Regions from separate parts of the Dechloromonas sp. TW-R-39-2 genome, predicted to be linked through region 4. Evidence: predicted binding sites of a transcription regulator. Region 4 holds the regulator's gene; each other region holds the start of a gene.
What was found. The regulator FNR, encoded in region 4, switches genes on or off when oxygen is low (the NO sensors DNR and NnrR bind a similar motif). The targets are predictions, from matches to a motif close to TTGANCTAGNTCAA.
Positions count from the first base shown of each region.

Region 1 (4,356 bases), 1.3 Mb from region 4:
GTTACCAGAAAATCGTACGCCAGTTCCAGTTTTGATTCAAATCAAACTATCATTTGCGCATTGTCATTTGCCTCGGGACGAATATGCGCGACCACAAGTTAATCAGCCTCGAAAGCCATCTGGCTCACTTGCCCCTGTTTGCTGGCATGGCTGCCTGCGATATCGAACACATTGCCAGTTGCTCCAAGCTTATCCACGCGCAAAAAGGCGATGTACTCTTTCGTGCCGGAGATGCTTGTACGGGCTTTCATCTTCTGGTTTTCGGCCAGGTCAAACTAGCATTCACATCATCTCAGGGCAACGAGAAGATTGTGGAAATAATTCAGCAGGGTCAAAGTTTTGGCGAAGCCATTATGTTTTTGGACCGGACCTATATTGTCTTTGCTCAAGCGTTGCAGGATTCGATGCTGATTCATGTCCCCAAGGAAGCCATACTGAATGAGTTGGAACACGACTACGGCTTTACCAAGAAGATGCTAGCCGGGTTGGCAAAACGCACACACGACTTGATGACGGACGTCGAAGCCTACTCGTTGCAGTCGGCCAAGCAGCGAATTATCGGATATCTGATGACTGATGTGCCTCAGGCAGCAATAGACACAGACAAACTGGAGTTTGAGCTCACTGTAGGCAAAGGGGTCATTGCCTCACGCCTCAACATCACTCAGGAACACTTCTCCAGGGTTTTGCACGACCTGTCGGATAGCGGGCTGCTTGAGGTGCATGGCAAGAAAATTCGGATTCCGAGCGTGTCCAAACTCCTCAAAACTCAAGACAACCCGTAGCGGTGAGAGCATCGCTAGTAACCACTGAAGGCTGTTCAGGGTCGAGGGCTGTTCTTCGTTACGGCAACTAGTTGGTATCGGCTAGGAGCCGGCCAGGAACTGCCGGTGAGCTATGTACGGTGGGCTGACTGCCTTAAGCAAACAACCGACATCGTCCTTCACAGTTAATACGGTGGCAGAGCACTGATAGAACGAAGTATGTTGCGCGTAATTTCTTGCCGCTTTGAGAGGTCATTCAGTCTGTTGGGCGTATCGATGTTCAGCGCAAAAAATACCGGTCCGGTTGGCCACTCGACCCAGCCTACCCACCAGCCAACCTTTCCACTCCAGCCGGTCTTAGCCCGCAATATCCAATCACGACCTGCCTCATTCACCATCACGTCCTTGATGAGCCGCTGATGCTCGACCGGGAATGGCAGTTCATTACGATAGAGATGACGCAGGAACGATATTTGTTCATTTGCCGAAATTGCTAGGTCGCCTTCGACCCAGAAAGGTTTGCCGCCTCCCGCAACTGCGTTGCCATACGCAATCTTTCGCATGTACTCAGTCTCACGCGCATCGCCAAGCTGCCGAGCAAATCGTTCGTAGACCCAGACAGTCGAATTACGCATCGCGGAGCGTAGGTTTTGGTCCTCATTCCACGCCTTTATCGAACGCTTGATGCCATCCCAGGGAATTACCTGGAACTCATCACGGAGAATTCCCGCGTCAAGAGCAAACAAGCTATGAGGAATTTTGAAGGTTGAAGCCGGCGAGTAGCGACGCCCCGCGCGCTCCGAGTCGTAAACGAAAGCCACTTCCTTCCCATTGCGGTTGTCTAAGACAACGATGGTGCCGTGCACCTCGGCTGTAGTAAAGAAACTGGACCAGTCTGCGCGCTCTTGTGAAGCAGACGCAGCAAGCGTCCTAAACGCAAGGACAATTGATAGCGAAAAGAGAATTAGGCTACGTCGATTCATCGCACTAATTGTAGCCGTCTAGCCAAGCTTGAATGACTGGTCTGTGCTTGATTGCAGCCGTGCTGCCTGAGAACTGTAACCGGCTGCAATGGGTCGTGAGTACTCAGTAGCGACTGGCCGCTTCCGGGAATTGGGTTTTTACTGACCGCTTTCCGACCATCAATTCGAAGAGGCAAACTGTCGCAAACCGACGCTTTGCCGACATGGTGGCTACTCGGTAACAGCCGTTCAGCCATACTCAATTTATGCGAGCTGGAATGCTACGAAGCGGCCGTTCTGGATATCTCAATACTGGGCTGCCCGTTGGCCAACACCAGTTCCCTTGAATCGTTTTTTTCGCCTCTGGTATGGCGTTGAATATCTATTCACTTAGCAGCTTGATTGTTATCAAGACTAAATTCTTCCGAAGACAGCCTCAATTGGTGCCTTCATTACCCCTTGATCTTGATCAAAGCAGCAAAGCCAAGGCTTGCGACAGTGCCGATCCTTATTCAAATTTTGAGAGGGTCAAGGGAGTCATGATTTCAACAAAATACAAACGCAGTAGCTTGATGGCATTGCCGCTTCTGGCGGCGCTTGTCCAGTTTGCCTTTGCCGAAACACCGGCCGCGCACGGCGACGGCGCGATGCGCGACTACCAGTCAGCGGGTGGTTCGCCGCTGGCTGACGTGAAGATGCATCAGGACATCAATCCGCTAGCCCCCAAGATGTCGGAACCCGAGTTCGACAAAGCCAAGCGTATCTTCTTCGAACGTTGTGCCGGCTGTCACGGGGTGCTGCGCAAGGGCGCGACAGGCAAGCCGCTGACCCCGGATATCACTATCGAAAAGGGGCTGGAGTATCTGAAGGTCTTCATCAAGTATGGCTCGGCCGGTGGCATGCCGAATTGGGGCACGTCCGGCATCCTGACGGACGATGAAGTCGATCTGATGGCTCGCTACATCCAGCAGACGCCGCCAGCGCCGCCGGAATTCGGCCTGAAGGAAATGGAAGCATCGTGGAAAGTCATCGTTCCGGTTGAGCAGCGTCCGAAAAAGAAGATGAACAATCTCAACCTTGAGAACCTGTTCTCCGTCACCCTGCGCGATGCCGGCGAGATCGCCCTGATCGACGGCGACAGCAAGAAGATCGTCAGCATCCTGAACACTGGCTACGCCGTCCATATCTCGCGCATGTCGGCTTCTGGCCGCTACATGTTCGTGATCGGCCGCGACGCCAAGATCAACCTGATCGACCTGTGGATGGAAAAACCGGACACAGTCGCCGAAATCAAGGTCGGCATGGAAGCCCGCTCGGTTGAAAGCTCAAAGGCCAAGGGTTACGAGGACAAGTACGCGATTGCCGGCACCTACTGGCCGCCACAGTTCGTGATCATGGACGGCGATACGCTCAAGCCGCGCAAGATCGTCGCCACCCGCGGCATGACCGTCGGCACCCAGGCTTACCATCCTGAGCCGCGCGTTGCCGCCATCGTTTCCTCGCACTTCAACCCGGAGTTCTTCGTTAACGTGAAGGAAACCGGCATGGTCTATTCGGTCGATTACCGCGACCTGAACAACCTGAAGATCAAGATGATCGAAGCGGCGCCTTTCCTGCATGACGGCGGTTTTGAGTCGACGCATCGCTACTTCATGGATGCGGCCAACGCCTCCAACAAGATCGCGGTCATCGATACCAAGGAAGGCAAGCTGGAGAAACTGGTCGAAGTCGGCAAGACCCCGCACCCCGGTCGTGGCGCCAACTTCATCGATCCCAAGTTCGGGCCGGTGTGGGCAACGGGGCACCTCGGCGACGACAGCATCACGCTGATCGGCACCGATCCGAAAAAGCATCCGGACAATGCCTGGAAGGTTGTCCGCACGCTGAAGGGGCTGGGCGGCGGTTCGCTGTTCCTGAAAACGCATCCGAAGTCGAAGAACCTGTGGGTCGATACCACGCTCAATCCGGAAGCCGGTGTCAGCCAGTCGGTGGCGGTGTGGGATATCAACAACCTCGAAAAAGGCAATGAGCTAATTCCGATCGGCGAATGGTCCGGCATCAAGGATGGTCCGAAGCGCGTTGTCCAGCCGGAGTACAACAAGGCCGGTGACGAAGTCTGGTTCTCTGTCTGGAACGGCAAGGACCAGGAATCGGCCATCGTGGTGGTCGATGACAAGACGCGCAAGCTGAAGGCCGTCATTCGTGATCCGAAGCTGGTCACGCCAACCGGCAAGTTCAACGTCTTCAATACGCAGCACGACGTCTACTAAGACTAAAGAGGGGGCATCGCTCCTCCGAGAGAGGAGTTACGCCCCCTTTTCTTTTTGCTTAGCATGAGGTCAGGAACAACTTAAGGAAATCCTCTCCAATTGAACGCCCGCTTTAAAGATCCGTATCGGGCTCAGCGCGAACTGCTCACCGGCAGCAGGTTCTTTGCCGGATTGCCGACCGTTTTGCTCAACGAGCTGGTCGAGGCGAGCCGCCTGATCGAACTTCCGGCCAACCAGGCACTATACGAAGCCGGCGACCCGATCCGCGAAGCGCACCTGCTGTTCAACGGCAGCATCAAGCGTAGCACCAGCATCCCCGGCGGCGCCACCAAGGTCATCGAACTGGTGCAGAGCGAGCAA
Region 1 covers NZ_CP045202.1:611,815-616,170, reverse strand. The annotation lists gene GBK02_RS03030 (Crp/Fnr family transcriptional regulator) at 84-785, shown strand; gene blaOXA (class D beta-lactamase) at 950-1,747, opposite strand; gene GBK02_RS03020 (nitrite reductase) at 2,266-3,996, shown strand; gene GBK02_RS03015 (type IV pili methyl-accepting chemotaxis transducer N-terminal domain-containing protein) at 4,096-4,356, shown strand, end outside.
Region 1: GBK02_RS03020 (nitrite reductase) is a predicted target of FNR. The motif match lies at 2,186-2,199, and genes of this name have one in related genera.

Region 2 (4,356 bases), 900 kb from region 4:
ACCATTCGCCAGGAAGGCTTCTGGCGCGGCGAGGTCTGGAATCGCAAGAAAACCGGTGAGATTTTCGTCGAACAATTGACCATTTCGACCGTTCGCAACCGAAATGGCGAAATATCGCAATTTGTCGGCATTTTCTCCGACATCACGCTGATCAAGGAGCATCAGCGCCGTCTCGAACACCAAGCCCACTTCGATGCCCTGACCCAGCTCCCCAACCGGATGCTGCTCGGCGACCGCATGCAACTGGCGATGGCCCAGACCGAGCGCAGCGGCAAGACGCTGGCCGTCTGCTATCTCGACCTCGACAATTTCAAACCGGTCAACGACGCCTACGGCCACGCCACCGGCGACCGTCTGCTGATCGAGGTGGCGCAACGCCTGAAAATCTGCGTCCGGGCCGGTGATACGGTGTCCCGACTGGGTGGCGACGAATTTGTCCTGCTCCTGGCTGGCCTCGAAGACGTGCATGAATGCGACCACGCAATCGCCCGGATCATTGCCGCACTGACCCAGCCGTTCATCATCAGCAATCATGCCGTGACGATATCGGCCAGTATCGGCGTCACGCTCTACCCGGAAGATGGCGCCGATTCGGACACGCTGCTGCGCCACGCCGACCAGGCGATGTACGCCGCCAAGCAGGCCGGCCGCAATCGCTACCACTTGTTCGACCCGGAAAACGACCGGCGTGCCCGCGTGCGGCGTGACGAAATCGCTGCCATTTGCCAGGGCATGGTCAATAACGAATTCGTGCTGCACTACCAGCCCAAGGTAAACATGCGCGAAGGGCGTGTCGTCGGCGTCGAGGCCCTGATTCGCTGGCAGCATCCCGAACGCGGCCTGCTCGCACCCGGCCAGTTCCTCCCCGCCATCGAAGGCAGCGAACTGGCCATCGAGCTCGGCGACTGGGTGATCCAGGAAGCCTTGCGCCAGCTTGAGCGCTGGCGCAAGCAATCGCTCGACATCAAAGTCAGCGTCAACATTGCCGGCAACCATTTGCAAAGCCCGAGCTTTGCCCGCCGCCTGAGCGAATTGCTCGCCGCACACCCCAACATTCAGCCGCATCGGCTGGAACTTGAAGTCCTCGAAACGGCTGCGCTTGAAGACATCGGGCATGCCGCCGAGCTGTTCGCCACCTGCCGACGCCTCGGCGTCAGTTTCTCGCTGGACGACTTTGGCACCGGCTATTCATCACTGACCTACTTCCGGCGCCTGCCGGCCGATGTTCTCAAGATCGACCAGTCCTTCGTCCGCGACATGCTGGATGACCCCGACGACCTGGCCATCGTCGAAGGCGTCATCGGACTGACCAAGGCCTTTCAGCGCGAAGTGATCGCCGAAGGGGTGGAAACGGTAGAACATGGTTTGGTTCTGCTGCTGCTCGGTTGCGATCTGGCGCAAGGTTTCGGCATCGCCCGCCCGATGCCCGCCGAGCAACTCCCCGACTGGGTGCGTCACTTCCAGCCGGATGCCCTGTGGAGTTCCGCCACGGCGTTTCGCTGGTCGCGCGACGACTTGCCGCTGCTGATCGCCGAAGTCGACCACAAGCGCTGGAAGCGCTCGCTCTACACTTACCTCAGCACACCGAACGATGCCGCCAGGATGCCCCCAAAAGATACGCATCAGTGTCGTTTGGGGCGCTGGTTCTACAGCGAGGAAAGCAAACGCTATGCTGCGGTCGACTGCTTTTCTTCGATCGAAAACATTCATACGCGAATCCATCAACTCGGCCAGGAATTAATTGCGCTGCATGACGCAGGATCGAGCGAAGGTAGCGAAAAACTCCTGCTAGAGCTCGAAGCAGCCAGCGCGCGATTTGTCGAACATATCGAACAAATCCAGGCCGAGGTACTGATCGCCGATCAGACCAGTAGACGATAGGCTGGGGTATTCAGTGCGGCCACGGCCGAAAGCAAAGCATCAATCGCCTTCGGCCGGACAAATCCGACCCGCCAGGCCAATGCGATGCGACGCGATGGCGCCGGTTCCTTGAATGGAATGACTGAAATCATGTCATTACTGTAGGGATTAAGCAGTGCACCATCGGGCAGCACCGACACCCCCAGCCCGGAAGCCACCATGCAGCGGATAGTGCCGATGGAATGGCCGAGCCGGATATCGGTTTCCGGACTGCTCACCTGCGGACAACTGTCGAGCACTTGATCGCGGAAACAATTGCCTGCCTTGAGCAATAAAACCTCGTCTCCCGCCACCTCCTCCGGACTGATGCACTGCTTGCTTTCCCAGGCATGACCACGAGGCACAATGACCTTGAACGCTTCATCGTAAATCGGCCGGGTCAATATCCCTGAAACATCGAACGGCAAGGCGATGATCACGACATCCAGCTCGTTGTCACGCAACATCTCGGCCAGCGTCGCAGTCATGTTTTCCTCGATCGCCAGCGGCATATCCGGTGCCACTGTTTTGAGCGAATGAATCAATTGCGGCAACAGGTAAGGACCAATCGTATGAATCACGCCCAGGCGCAAGGCACCTTCCAGTTGATTGCGTCCATGCGTTGCAATCTGGCGCACCTTTTCTGCCTCGGCGAGGGCTCTCTGGGCTTGCTCGATCACTTTCAGGCCAACCACACTCGGGCTGACGAATCCCTTGCCACGCTCAAAGAGCTGAACGCCCAATTCATCCTCGAGGCGGGCGATGGCCACACTGAGTGTGGGCTGGCTCACCGAACAACGTTCGGCTGCCCGGCTGAAATTGCTCTCCTGTGCCAGCGCGACGATGTATCGCAACTCGGTCAGTGTCATTAACTGCTCTCCAAAAATATTCGCCGGGAGCTAAAACCCCTTCTTACTATAGGGAATACCTATAGGCACTATAACAAAAATCCATAAAAATCATTGACTTGGATCAATATTAACACAGGCACAAAGGTGAGAATGCGCGGACCGGTTTATTTCACTCAGGGAGAAAAACATGAAACGCACACTGCTTGCTGCCACTATTGCCATGCTGTTGGGAGCTGTCACCAGTCATGGCGCTCTAGCGGCCAATCAGGAACCCATCCAGCCGATTAACCCTGCCAAGATCAGCAACCCGGCACTTGTCGAACTGGGCAAAAAGCTCTATTTCGATCCGCGACTGTCGAAATCCGGCTTCATTTCCTGCAATTCCTGTCACAACCTGTCGATGGGCGGCACCGACAATATCAAGACCTCGATCGGCCACAACTGGCAGGAGGGTCCGATCAATGCACCCACCGTCCTCAACTCCAGCCTGAATGTTGCTCAGTTCTGGGATGGCCGCGCCGCCGACCTCAAGGCACAAGCCGGTGGGCCGATCGCCAATCCAGGCGAAATGGCATTCACCCACACGCTGGCGATCAACGTCCTGCAGTCGATCCCTGGCTACGTTGCCGAATTCAAGAAAGCATTTGGCAATGATGCGGTCGACATCGAAAAAGTGACCAAAGCCATCGCCGCCTTCGAGGAAACCCTGGTCACCCCGAATTCACGCTTCGACAAATGGCTGAAAGGCGACAAGAAAGCCCTGAGCAAGAATGAACAGGAAGGCTACAAGCTGTTCAAGGATAGCGGCTGTATCGCCTGCCACAATGGTCCGGCCGTTGGCGGCAACTCATTCCAGAAAATGGGCGTGGTCGAAGCCTACAAGGCTTCCAGCCCGGCCGAAGGTCGCTCTGCCGTGACCGGCAAGGATGCCGACCGGTTCAACTTCAAGGTTCCCACCTTGCGCAACGTCGAAATGACCTATCCGTACTTCCACGACGGTGCGGCCAATACCCTGCCAGAAGCCGTCGATACGATGGCTCGCCTGCAGCTTGGCAAAAAATTCACCGCCGAAGAAAACGCCAAGGTCGTGGCCTTCCTCAAGACACTGACCGGTGATCAGCCAAGTTTCAAGATGCCGATCCTGCCACCATCGTCGGACACCACCCCGCGTCCGACGCCGTTTGAAAAAAAATAAAACGCCAACAGAGAAACAACGGGGGCTACGGCCCCCGTTTTTCTTGCCCTTTTTGTTTGATGATCATCAATCTGTCGGTACACTGGCGCGTTCATAATTTGCGCCTGAATTCTTTCGGTTTTTTCCCTTGATGCTTGAAGCAGACAACCTCGAATGCGTACGTGGCGAACGCCGCCTGTTTTCAGGCGTCGGGTTTCGCCTGGAGGCCGGCGAACTGCTTTATCTGCAAGGCAAAAACGGGGCCGGCAAGACCAGTCTGTTGCGCATGCTGATCGGCCTGCTGCCACCGGAAGCCGGGGAAATCCGCTGGCAGGGCAAGCCGATCGGCAGTGACGATTTTCGTGCCGATCTCTGCTACCTCGGCCATCTGAACGCCATCAAGGAAGAATTGACGCCGCTTGAAAACCTGCT
Region 2 covers NZ_CP045202.1:182,431-186,786, forward strand. The annotation lists gene GBK02_RS00905 (EAL domain-containing protein) at 1-1,881, shown strand, start outside; gene GBK02_RS00910 (hydrogen peroxide-inducible genes activator) at 1,863-2,768, opposite strand; gene GBK02_RS00915 (cytochrome-c peroxidase) at 2,971-3,945, shown strand; gene ccmA (cytochrome c biogenesis heme-transporting ATPase CcmA) at 4,076-4,356, shown strand, end outside.
Region 2: GBK02_RS00915 (cytochrome-c peroxidase) is a predicted target of FNR. The motif match lies at 2,862-2,875, and genes of this name have one in related genera.

Region 3 (4,356 bases), 1.5 Mb from region 4:
CGCTGGCCGATCTCGATCTCTGTGCCGAGCCGGATCGTTTCAACTTTGCCATGCCGGTCAGCCACGACGGCACGCAACTGATGATCCGCTGAAACCGGGCCGGCGTGGCGACCGGGCGGGCATGCCGCGGTCGACCGCTCATTTCAGCCCGAAACGATGGCCGGCACCAGCGTTCGGAGTACCTGGCACCTAGTGGCTGGTCCCTTCCGACTTCGTGATCTTGTTCCAGATATTGTATTTGCCGACCGGTTTCTTCATCGGCAGGCGCTTCACTTCCTTGAGCGTCACCGCGTCGTAAATGATCAGCGCGCCGTCCATTTCCCACAGGCTGGCCAGCACATATTTACCATCCTTGGTGAACTCGACGTGGGCGAAGGTCTTGCCCGGCGCCGGCTTGAGTTCGGCGACGATTTCCAGCTTCTCCTTGTCGATGATCTGCATGGTGTCCTTGAACTCCTTGCTCATCATCGAATCGGTCCATGCATAGCGGCTGTTTTCGTGGCTACGCATGAAGAAACCGGGGCCGCGGGTCTTGATCTGCTTGATCGTCTTCCACGTTTTCATGTCGATGATGCTGATCAGCCCTTCGTTCAGGTTCGGCGTCGCCATCACGGTCCTGTCCTGTCCGCTATCATCCTTCCACGTCCAGCTAATGCCGGAACCAAGATGCGGCATGCCGGGCAACTCCAGATCGGCAATTTTCTTGCGCGCATCGAGATTGACCACCTGCCCCGTCACGGCCGCCTTGGCATCGTTGCGCGAAGCCCCCATGACCTCGTCGTAACCCTGCGTGAAATAGAAATCATCGAGGTAGTCGTCAAGCTGGCTGCGCTGCGGATTGAGGAAGCCGGAAACAAACGCGCCTTCCTTGTATTTGAAATCGTGAATCATGCCGGCCGGGATGTCGTCGGCCTTCGGGTTGTACGAGACTTCCCAGACTTCTTTCACGTCCTTCAATGCAGCCACGAAACTCTGGCGCGGGCTGGCGTCATAGACGGCCGAAACGCGCGAAGTCGTCTTGCCATCCTTGTCGGCGACCGGCAGGATCTTTTTCAGATTGAGATCGGCATCGAGGATGACCAGGCTGTGCGGCAGGTAATTAGCCACCGCCACCCATTTGCCATCGCCGGAAACCGCGGCGTTGCGCGTATTGATCCCGGCCCGCACTTCGGCGATCACTTTCAGGTTCCACAGGTCAAACTTGGTGATCCAGCCATCACGCGAGGCAAAAAATACGTAACGCCCATCCGGCGTGAATTTCGGCCCGCCGTGCAGGGCGAAGCGCGACTGGAAGCGATGGATCGGTTCCAGCTTGTCGCCGTCGAGAATCGACACATGGTGGTCGCCGCTTTCAACCACGACGAACAGGTTCATCGGATCGGCCTTGAACTGCGGCTTATCCGGCAAACTGCCTGGCACATGATTGACGATACGCGAAGCCTTGATCGCCGCTTCATCCCACACCGGCATCGGCATGATCGGCGTGTAGGCGTACTCAACCAGCGCCTTGACTTCGGCCGGCGCAAGCTTCTCCCCAAAGGACGGCATCTGGGTGGCAGCCCGCCCTTCCTTGATCACCTTTTCCGCCTCGCCTTTGCGCAGGCGCGCCAGGTTTTCCGGAATCAGGGCCGGGCCGACACCGCCGAGCCGCGCTTCTCCATGACAAGCCGCGCAATGCTCCTTGTAGGCAGCCGGCGCATCTGCCGCTTCTGCCATCTGCGCCATGCCCAGCAGAAAATACGCCGCGAAACCGGCCGGGATCAGGATTTTCCAACCCAAAGCACCGGGCACCGCGCTTGGTTGATCGTCTTGTTGCATGTTCATAACCCGATTTCCTCATCGACCAGATAACAACCCGGATCTTCCGCCCAGGCATCGCCGGTCATCTGCTGGGCGCGCACACGGGTGTTGCCGTTGCAGATATCCAGGTAGGCACATTCGCCGCAACGCCCCTTGACGGCCCGCGGGTGCTGCTTGAGGCCGGCCATCAGTTCGTCCGACGTATCCGGCCAGATGTCCGAAAACGGCCGATCCTTCACATTGCCCAGCTTGTGGTGCCACCACATGGTGTCCGGATGCACGTTGCCCAGGTTGTCGATGTTGGCGACATTGACGCCCGATGAATTACCGCCCCACTGGCGGAGCTTGGCCTCGACGTGGGCCGCCTTGTCCGGAAAACGGCGACGCACCCAATGCAGGAAATACACGCCGTCGGCATCGTTGTTGCCGGTGGTGAATTCCTTCTCCAGCCCGCGCTGCTTGTATTCCCAGCAGGTATCAAAGAGCAGGTCCATCGCCCAGCGCGTCAGCTTGTGCTGGGCGTCGTCCTTGCGATTCTTGTTGCCGCGTCCGGCATAGTTCAAATGCGAGAAATAGAAGCGGTCGATGCCTTCATCCTCAACCAGCTTGAGCAGGCCGGGCAGATCATGGGCGTTATCCTGCGTCATGGTGAAGCGGACACCGATTTTCAGGCCGAGATCGCGGCACAGGCGGATGCCTTTCAGCGAGGCCTCGAAAGCGCCATCCATACGGCGGAATTTATCGTGCGTCTCGCGGATGCCGTCGAGCGACACGCCGACGTAGTTGAAATCGCACTCGGCAATCTGGTCGATATTGTTTTCATCGATCAGCGTGCCATTCGACGACAGACCGACATAAAACCCCTTGGCCTTGGCGCGCTTGGCGATGTCGTAGATATCCGGGCGCAGCAGCGGCTCCCCGCCGGAAAGAATGAGCACCGGCACCTTGAAGCCCTTGAGATCGTCCATGACCGTATAAACCTGCTCGGTCGTCAGTTCACCGGGGAAATTGGTGTCGGCCGAAATCGAATAGCAATGCTTGCAGGTCAGATTGCAACGGCGAATCAGGTTCCAGATCACCACCGGGCCGGGCGGATTGCGCTTCGGACCGAGCGGACTTGGCTCAGCGATTTCCTGCATGTACTGGGAGATTCGGAACATGAAATGCCTTCAAAAAGTGTTGGCGCTATTGCACCCGAAGGCCGGAAGCCAAGCCTTGACGTGCATCAACGGAGAAAGACCTTATGCCCGCTCCGGACATTGCAAAAATCACAAATATAACTAAAATGACAACACCAAACCCACTGGCAAAATCATGGAAACCCTCCGCTCAGAACAATCCGGCGACGCACCGCTGGCCCGAGTGCTGGTTGTCGACGACTCCGCCTCGATGCGCGAAGGGATTTCGGCCATTCTTCGTCATATGGGCTGCGCTGTCGAGATGGCGCGCGACGGCCTTGAAGGCTACCAAAAAGCGCAATACCTATCGCCTGATTTGATCATCAGCGATCTGGAAATGCCGAAAGCCAACGGTTTCGATCTACTGTCCAGCGTCAGGTCGGATAGCGCACTGACCATGGTGCCGTTCATCATGATCACCGGCGTCTCCGACCGCTCCAGCACACGCCGGGCAATGGAACTGGGAGCCGACGACTATCTGACCAAACCGTTCACGCCGGAAGAGGTCATGTCCGCCGTGCAAAGCCGCATCGAGAAACAGCGCAACTGGCGCCAGGCGACCGAGGCCCTGGCGACCAGCTACAGCCAGGGCATGATGGGTGTTCTGCCGCACGAGTTTCGCACACCGCTCAATGCCATTCTCGGTTTTGCCGAACTGATGGCGATGATCGCCGACAACGGATTGACGCCAAAGCAGACGCGTGAGTTTGCCGAAACCATCCAGCGCGCCGGAAAAAAGTTGCTCAGCCACACCACCCGCTTCCTGACTTTGATGGAATATCAGGGGCAGAACACGCCGATCCCGCCCGGTACAAGTTGTGAAATTTCGCATGAGCGGGTCGAGCAACTGGTCAACGAGATGCTCGCCGAGCAATTGCCAACCAGCCAGGTAAATGCCTGCATCGATATCACCCAAGCAAACCTGAAATGCCGTGAAGACCTCTTGCGCACGATGATTCGCGAGTTGAGCAGCAATGCCATCAAATTTGCCGAAGCTCATTCGACGGTATCCGTCACCGGCCATCCGAAGGGCAACGATTACCTGCTGACGATCGACAACCACGGCCATCGTTTCCCGCTCGACAAGATCCGCAACGTCGGCGCCTTTGTCCAGTTCGAACGCGACACGCAGGAGCAGCAAGGGCTGGGCATCGGGTTGGCCACGGTGACGCATGCCGCACGGCTGGGACGAGTACAGCTCGATATCCGGAACATAGCCCCCGACATCGTCCGTTTCACGCTGCGCCTGGCGCTCGCCTGACACCGGCCGGAGACGGTGCGGCGCACGCTGATTCAATAGTCGCCCGATGCGTTGCGGTATACTGGCCGGATGACCCCAAAAGCAAACACCCTTGCCAGCACCGAGCTGGCGTTGCCC
Region 3 covers NZ_CP045202.1:1,239,512-1,243,867, reverse strand. The annotation lists gene GBK02_RS06030 (2-phosphosulfolactate phosphatase) at 1-92, shown strand, start outside; gene GBK02_RS06025 (nitrite reductase) at 190-1,818, opposite strand; gene nirJ (heme d1 biosynthesis radical SAM protein NirJ) at 1,821-2,960, opposite strand; gene GBK02_RS06015 (hybrid sensor histidine kinase/response regulator) at 3,115-4,239, shown strand; gene GBK02_RS06010 (ABC transporter ATP-binding protein) at 4,309-4,356, shown strand, end outside.
Region 3: nirJ (heme d1 biosynthesis radical SAM protein NirJ) is a predicted target of FNR. The motif match lies at 3,016-3,029, and genes of this name have one in related genera.

Region 4 (4,356 bases):
TTAATTGGTTTGATGAATTGCAGGTCGGTATTGTTGCCGCCTGATTTTTTGTGATTTGACGGCGGTCAAGGTGGCTGCGTAGTGCAGCCCCGAAAATGAAGCCATCCAAACGCCGTGAGTGAATCATGACCAGTATCCGCAGTTTTATGACCGATGATCATCGCCGCTGTGATGACCTGTTCGCCGAAGCCGAGCAAGCTGTTGCCAAAAAGGATTTCAATCTTGCACGGGCCAGTTTCGGGCACTTTCGTTCCGCTGTGCTGGCACATTTCGATACCGAAGAAAAAACACTGTTTCCGACGTTTGAAGCGAAGACCGGGATGACCATGGGGCCGACCCAGGTGATGCGTATGGAACATGCACAGATGCGCTCCCTGCTCGACGAGGCGGATGCGTCTTTGCTGGCCGGCGAGGCCGAGGATTACCTCGGTCAGGCGGAAACCTTGCTGATCATGATGCAGCAGCACAACATGAAAGAAGAAAACATTCTCTACCCGATGTGTGATCAACACCTGTCGGCAGAGTTATCCGCCGTTCTTGAACGGCTTGAAGCAGAACTCTCAGAAGCATGACTCATCCTAAAACTCCTCATGTCGTTGATGCCAGGTTCATGGAACCGCCCGAGCCATTTGTCCAGACCATGGAAATGCTCGACACGCTGAAGGAAGGGGAAAAAATGCTCCTCCTTCTTTACCGCGAACCCCATCCGCTTTATAAGGTGCTGGCCCAGAATGGCCATTCGCACGAAACCGAACTGATGCCGGATGGCACATTCGAAATCCTCATCTGGTGAGGATTGACCGGGTTTTTTCGGGGCTTTGAATGCAAGCACTGCTGGCCTTTGAAAATGCGCCGCCTTTGATGGCGCCTTTTCGGTTTTTTATCACGGCACCCTTGTTTGGTGTGCTGGCCGGCCTGTTACTGATCGTAGAAGGCCCCTCGCTGTTTTCCTCGCGCTGGATGCCGGGGACGTTGGCCGTAACGCACTTGTTGACCGTCGGTTTCATGCTGCAAGTCATGCTGGGGGCGCTGGTCCAGATTTTTCCTGTCGTGGCGGGGGCCAATCTGTGGCGCCCCTTGCGGCTCTCGGCCATGTTGCATAGTGGGCTGACGCTGGGCACGTGCCTGCTGGCTGGCGGCTTCTATTTCGGAAGCCCGTTGTTGCTCAGCGTTGCGGCCGGGGTGCTTTTGTTGACGGCACTGCTGATTCTGGGGGCGACAACTCATGCCCTGATTGGTGTCCGATCCACCAGCCCGACGATTCTTGGCTTGAAGCTTGCGCTGGCCGGGCTGGCTGGCGTGGTCGGACTTGGCGTGCTGATGGCTTGGGGGCTGGCTCATGGCTGGCCTTTGCCGCTGCCTATGCTGGCTGATTTGCATGCAGCCTGGGGGCTCGGGGCTTGGGCCGGCGTCCTGTTGGCAGCCATTGCTTATGTGGTTGTGCCGATGTTCCAGCTGACGCCAGGTTATCCCGCACGTCCGGGCTGGCTGTTCCCGTGCTGCATGTTGCTCATCGTCCTGCTTTGGAGCGGTGCCGTATTTTTCGATATACCGAACATGATCCGCGTCGTCCAGGGAATAACCGCATTGCTCGGCCTGGCTTTTGCCGGGCTGACCCTGCGTCTTCAACTCAAGCGTCGGCGGGCGAGGGCTGATGCCACTTACCGTTATTGGCAAATCGGTTTGGCGGCCAGCATTTTTGCACTTTTGATGTTGTTGACCGCAGCAATGTGGCCGGCTGCTTCGGAGATCGATGGCTGGACCCTGTTTTTTGGCATCACATTGCTTGCTGGCGGATTTGTCCCTTTCATCATCGGGATGCTCTACAAGATTGTTCCATTCCTTGCCTGGCTTCATTTGCAGAACCAGGGGCAAGCCAAGGTGGTTGCGCCGAACATGAACAAGATCCTGTCTGATGCCGACATGCAGCGGCAGATGAAATGCTATGCGCTGGCCGTGGTGCTTTTGCTCGGTGCCGTGCTTTTCCCGGAATGGCTGGCTCGTCCCGCCGGGGTGGCCTTTGCATTGGCCAATGGCTGGCTCGGATTCAACTTGAGCCTCGCTATTTCCCGCTATCGCAAGCATTCGGCTGAAATAGCGCTCAAGCTGGCGGCTCGGTGATGAGTTATCTGGCACTAAAGCACATACACGTTACGTGCGTGTTGCTCAGCGGTCTTGGCTTTTGTCTGCGGGCAATCTGGATGCTTGCCGATTCGTCCTTGCTGAAGCATCGCTTGGTCAGGCTGCTGCCCCATCTTGTCGATACGACCTTGCTCGGGAGTGCCGTGCTGCTGGCTATATCAAGTGGGCAGTATCCGTTTGTAAACGGATGGTTGACCGCGAAATTTCTCGGGCTGCTGGCTTATATCGTCTTTGGAACGTTTGCCCTCAAGCGGGGCAGGACAAAGGCGATCCGCGCTATGTTTCTGGGTTTCGCGCTGCTCGCCTACGCCTACATCATCAGTGTTGCGCTGACGCGTAATCCGCTGCCCGGCTTGTAGTCAGTCAGTTGGGATGATGATTCATCAGGGCTTTCAGCCCGTTAACATTCAAGATCCGGATATGTTTTTGCTGGACGGCGATATGGCCTTCTTCTTGGAATCGGGAGAAGGCGCGCGAAACCGTTTCGAGCTTGAGGCCGAGGTAGCTGCCGATTTCTTCGCGCGTCATGCGCAGGTAAAACTCGGCGTGAGAAAAACCACGTGCCGTGAATCGCTGCGAGAGATTGAGCAGGAAGGCGGCCAGTCGCTCTTCGGCGCGCATGGTGCCGAGCAGCATCATTACGCCGTGGTCGCGGACGATTTCGCGGCTCATGACCTTGTGAAAATGGTGCTGCAAGGTATGAATTTCACGCGACAGGCTTTCCAGTTGCGAAAACGGAATGGCGCAGATTTCACTATCTTCGAGGGCGATCGCGTTGCAGGTGTGGTGTTCAGTGCTGATGCCGTCAAGTCCGAGCAGCTCGCCAGCCATCTGGAACCCGGTCACCTGATCCCGGCCATCCTCAAGCAGCACATCGGTTTTGAAGAAGCCGCTACGGATGGCGTAAATTGCATCGAATGTTTCTCCGGCCCGGTAGAGGTGGTCGCCACGCTTGATGCGGCGACGGGTCGATACCAGGTCATCCAGGCGTTCGAGCTCGTCAATGTTGAGTCCGAAGGGTAGGCAGAGTTCGCGCAGATTGCAGTTCGAACACGCCGTCTTGATGACCGAAAGAGAAATTTCCTGTGAAGCTGTTTGTTGGGGCATCATCAACCTGCGTTCGCTTGATCCATGTCAACCATGATTTGGCACCATCCGAACATAATCCGTGCAACTCTTGGTGGTATGTTTAATGAATTTCGCAACTGAAAACCTCGTATTCGATCCTCAGATCATTCGCCGCTTCGACGTCAACGGCCCCCGCTACACTTCGTATCCGACGGCCGATCGTTTCGTCGAAGCTTTCGATTCGGACGCTGCCAAACTGTGGCTCGGCAAGCGCAACATCGGCGGTATCAGCCGTCCGCTGTCATTATACTTCCACATACCGTTCTGTAACACTATCTGCTATTACTGTGCCTGCAACAAGATCATTACCAAGGATCACGGGCGCAGCGCCAAATACCTGAAATACCTTGCCAAGGAGCTTGCCCTGCAAAGCGCCAGCCTGGACGGTCAGGACGGCGAGCATGAAGTGATCCAGCTGCATTGGGGTGGCGGTACGCCGACTTTCCTGTCGCATGACGAAATGCGGCAACTGATGAGCGAAACCCGCAAGCATTTCAAGTTGCTCGATGGCGGTGAGTACTCGATCGAAGTTGATCCGCGCAAGGTCGATACGGCAACCGTGGCTTTGCTTGGTGAACTGGGTTTCAACCGGATGAGTGTCGGCGTCCAGGACTTCGACGAACGTGTTCAGATTGCCGTTAATCGCGTCCAGACCGAAGAAGAAACGGCGAATGTGATCAATGCCGCGCGGGCCAACGGTTTCAAATCAGTTTCGGTCGATTTGATCTACGGCTTGCCGCATCAGTCGGTCATGGGATTCAACCGGACACTGGAACGTGTTCTGGCCATGGATCCGGATCGCCTGTCGATCTACAACTATGCGCACATGCCGAGCCTGTTCAAGCCGCAGCGCCGGATCGCCGAGCCGGATTTGCCATCGGCCGATACCAAACTGCAAATTCTTGCCCTGGCGATCAAAAAGCTGACCGAAGCTGGCTACGTCTTTATCGGCATGGATCACTTTGCCAAACCGGATGATGAGCTGGCTGTGGCTCAGCGTCAGGGGCGCTTGCATCGCAATTTCCAAGGCTATTCAACCTACGCTGACTGCGACATGCTGTCTTTCGGTATTTCGTCGATCAGCAA
Region 4 covers NZ_CP045202.1:2,744,779-2,749,134, reverse strand. The annotation lists gene GBK02_RS13345 (MBL fold metallo-hydrolase) at 1-44, shown strand, start outside; gene GBK02_RS13340 (hemerythrin domain-containing protein) at 126-572, shown strand; gene GBK02_RS13335 (DUF2249 domain-containing protein) at 569-793, shown strand; gene GBK02_RS13330 (hypothetical protein) at 823-2,121, shown strand; gene GBK02_RS13325 (SirB2 family protein) at 2,121-2,501, shown strand; gene fnr (fumarate/nitrate reduction transcriptional regulator Fnr) at 2,506-3,252, opposite strand; gene hemN (oxygen-independent coproporphyrinogen III oxidase) at 3,335-4,356, shown strand, end outside.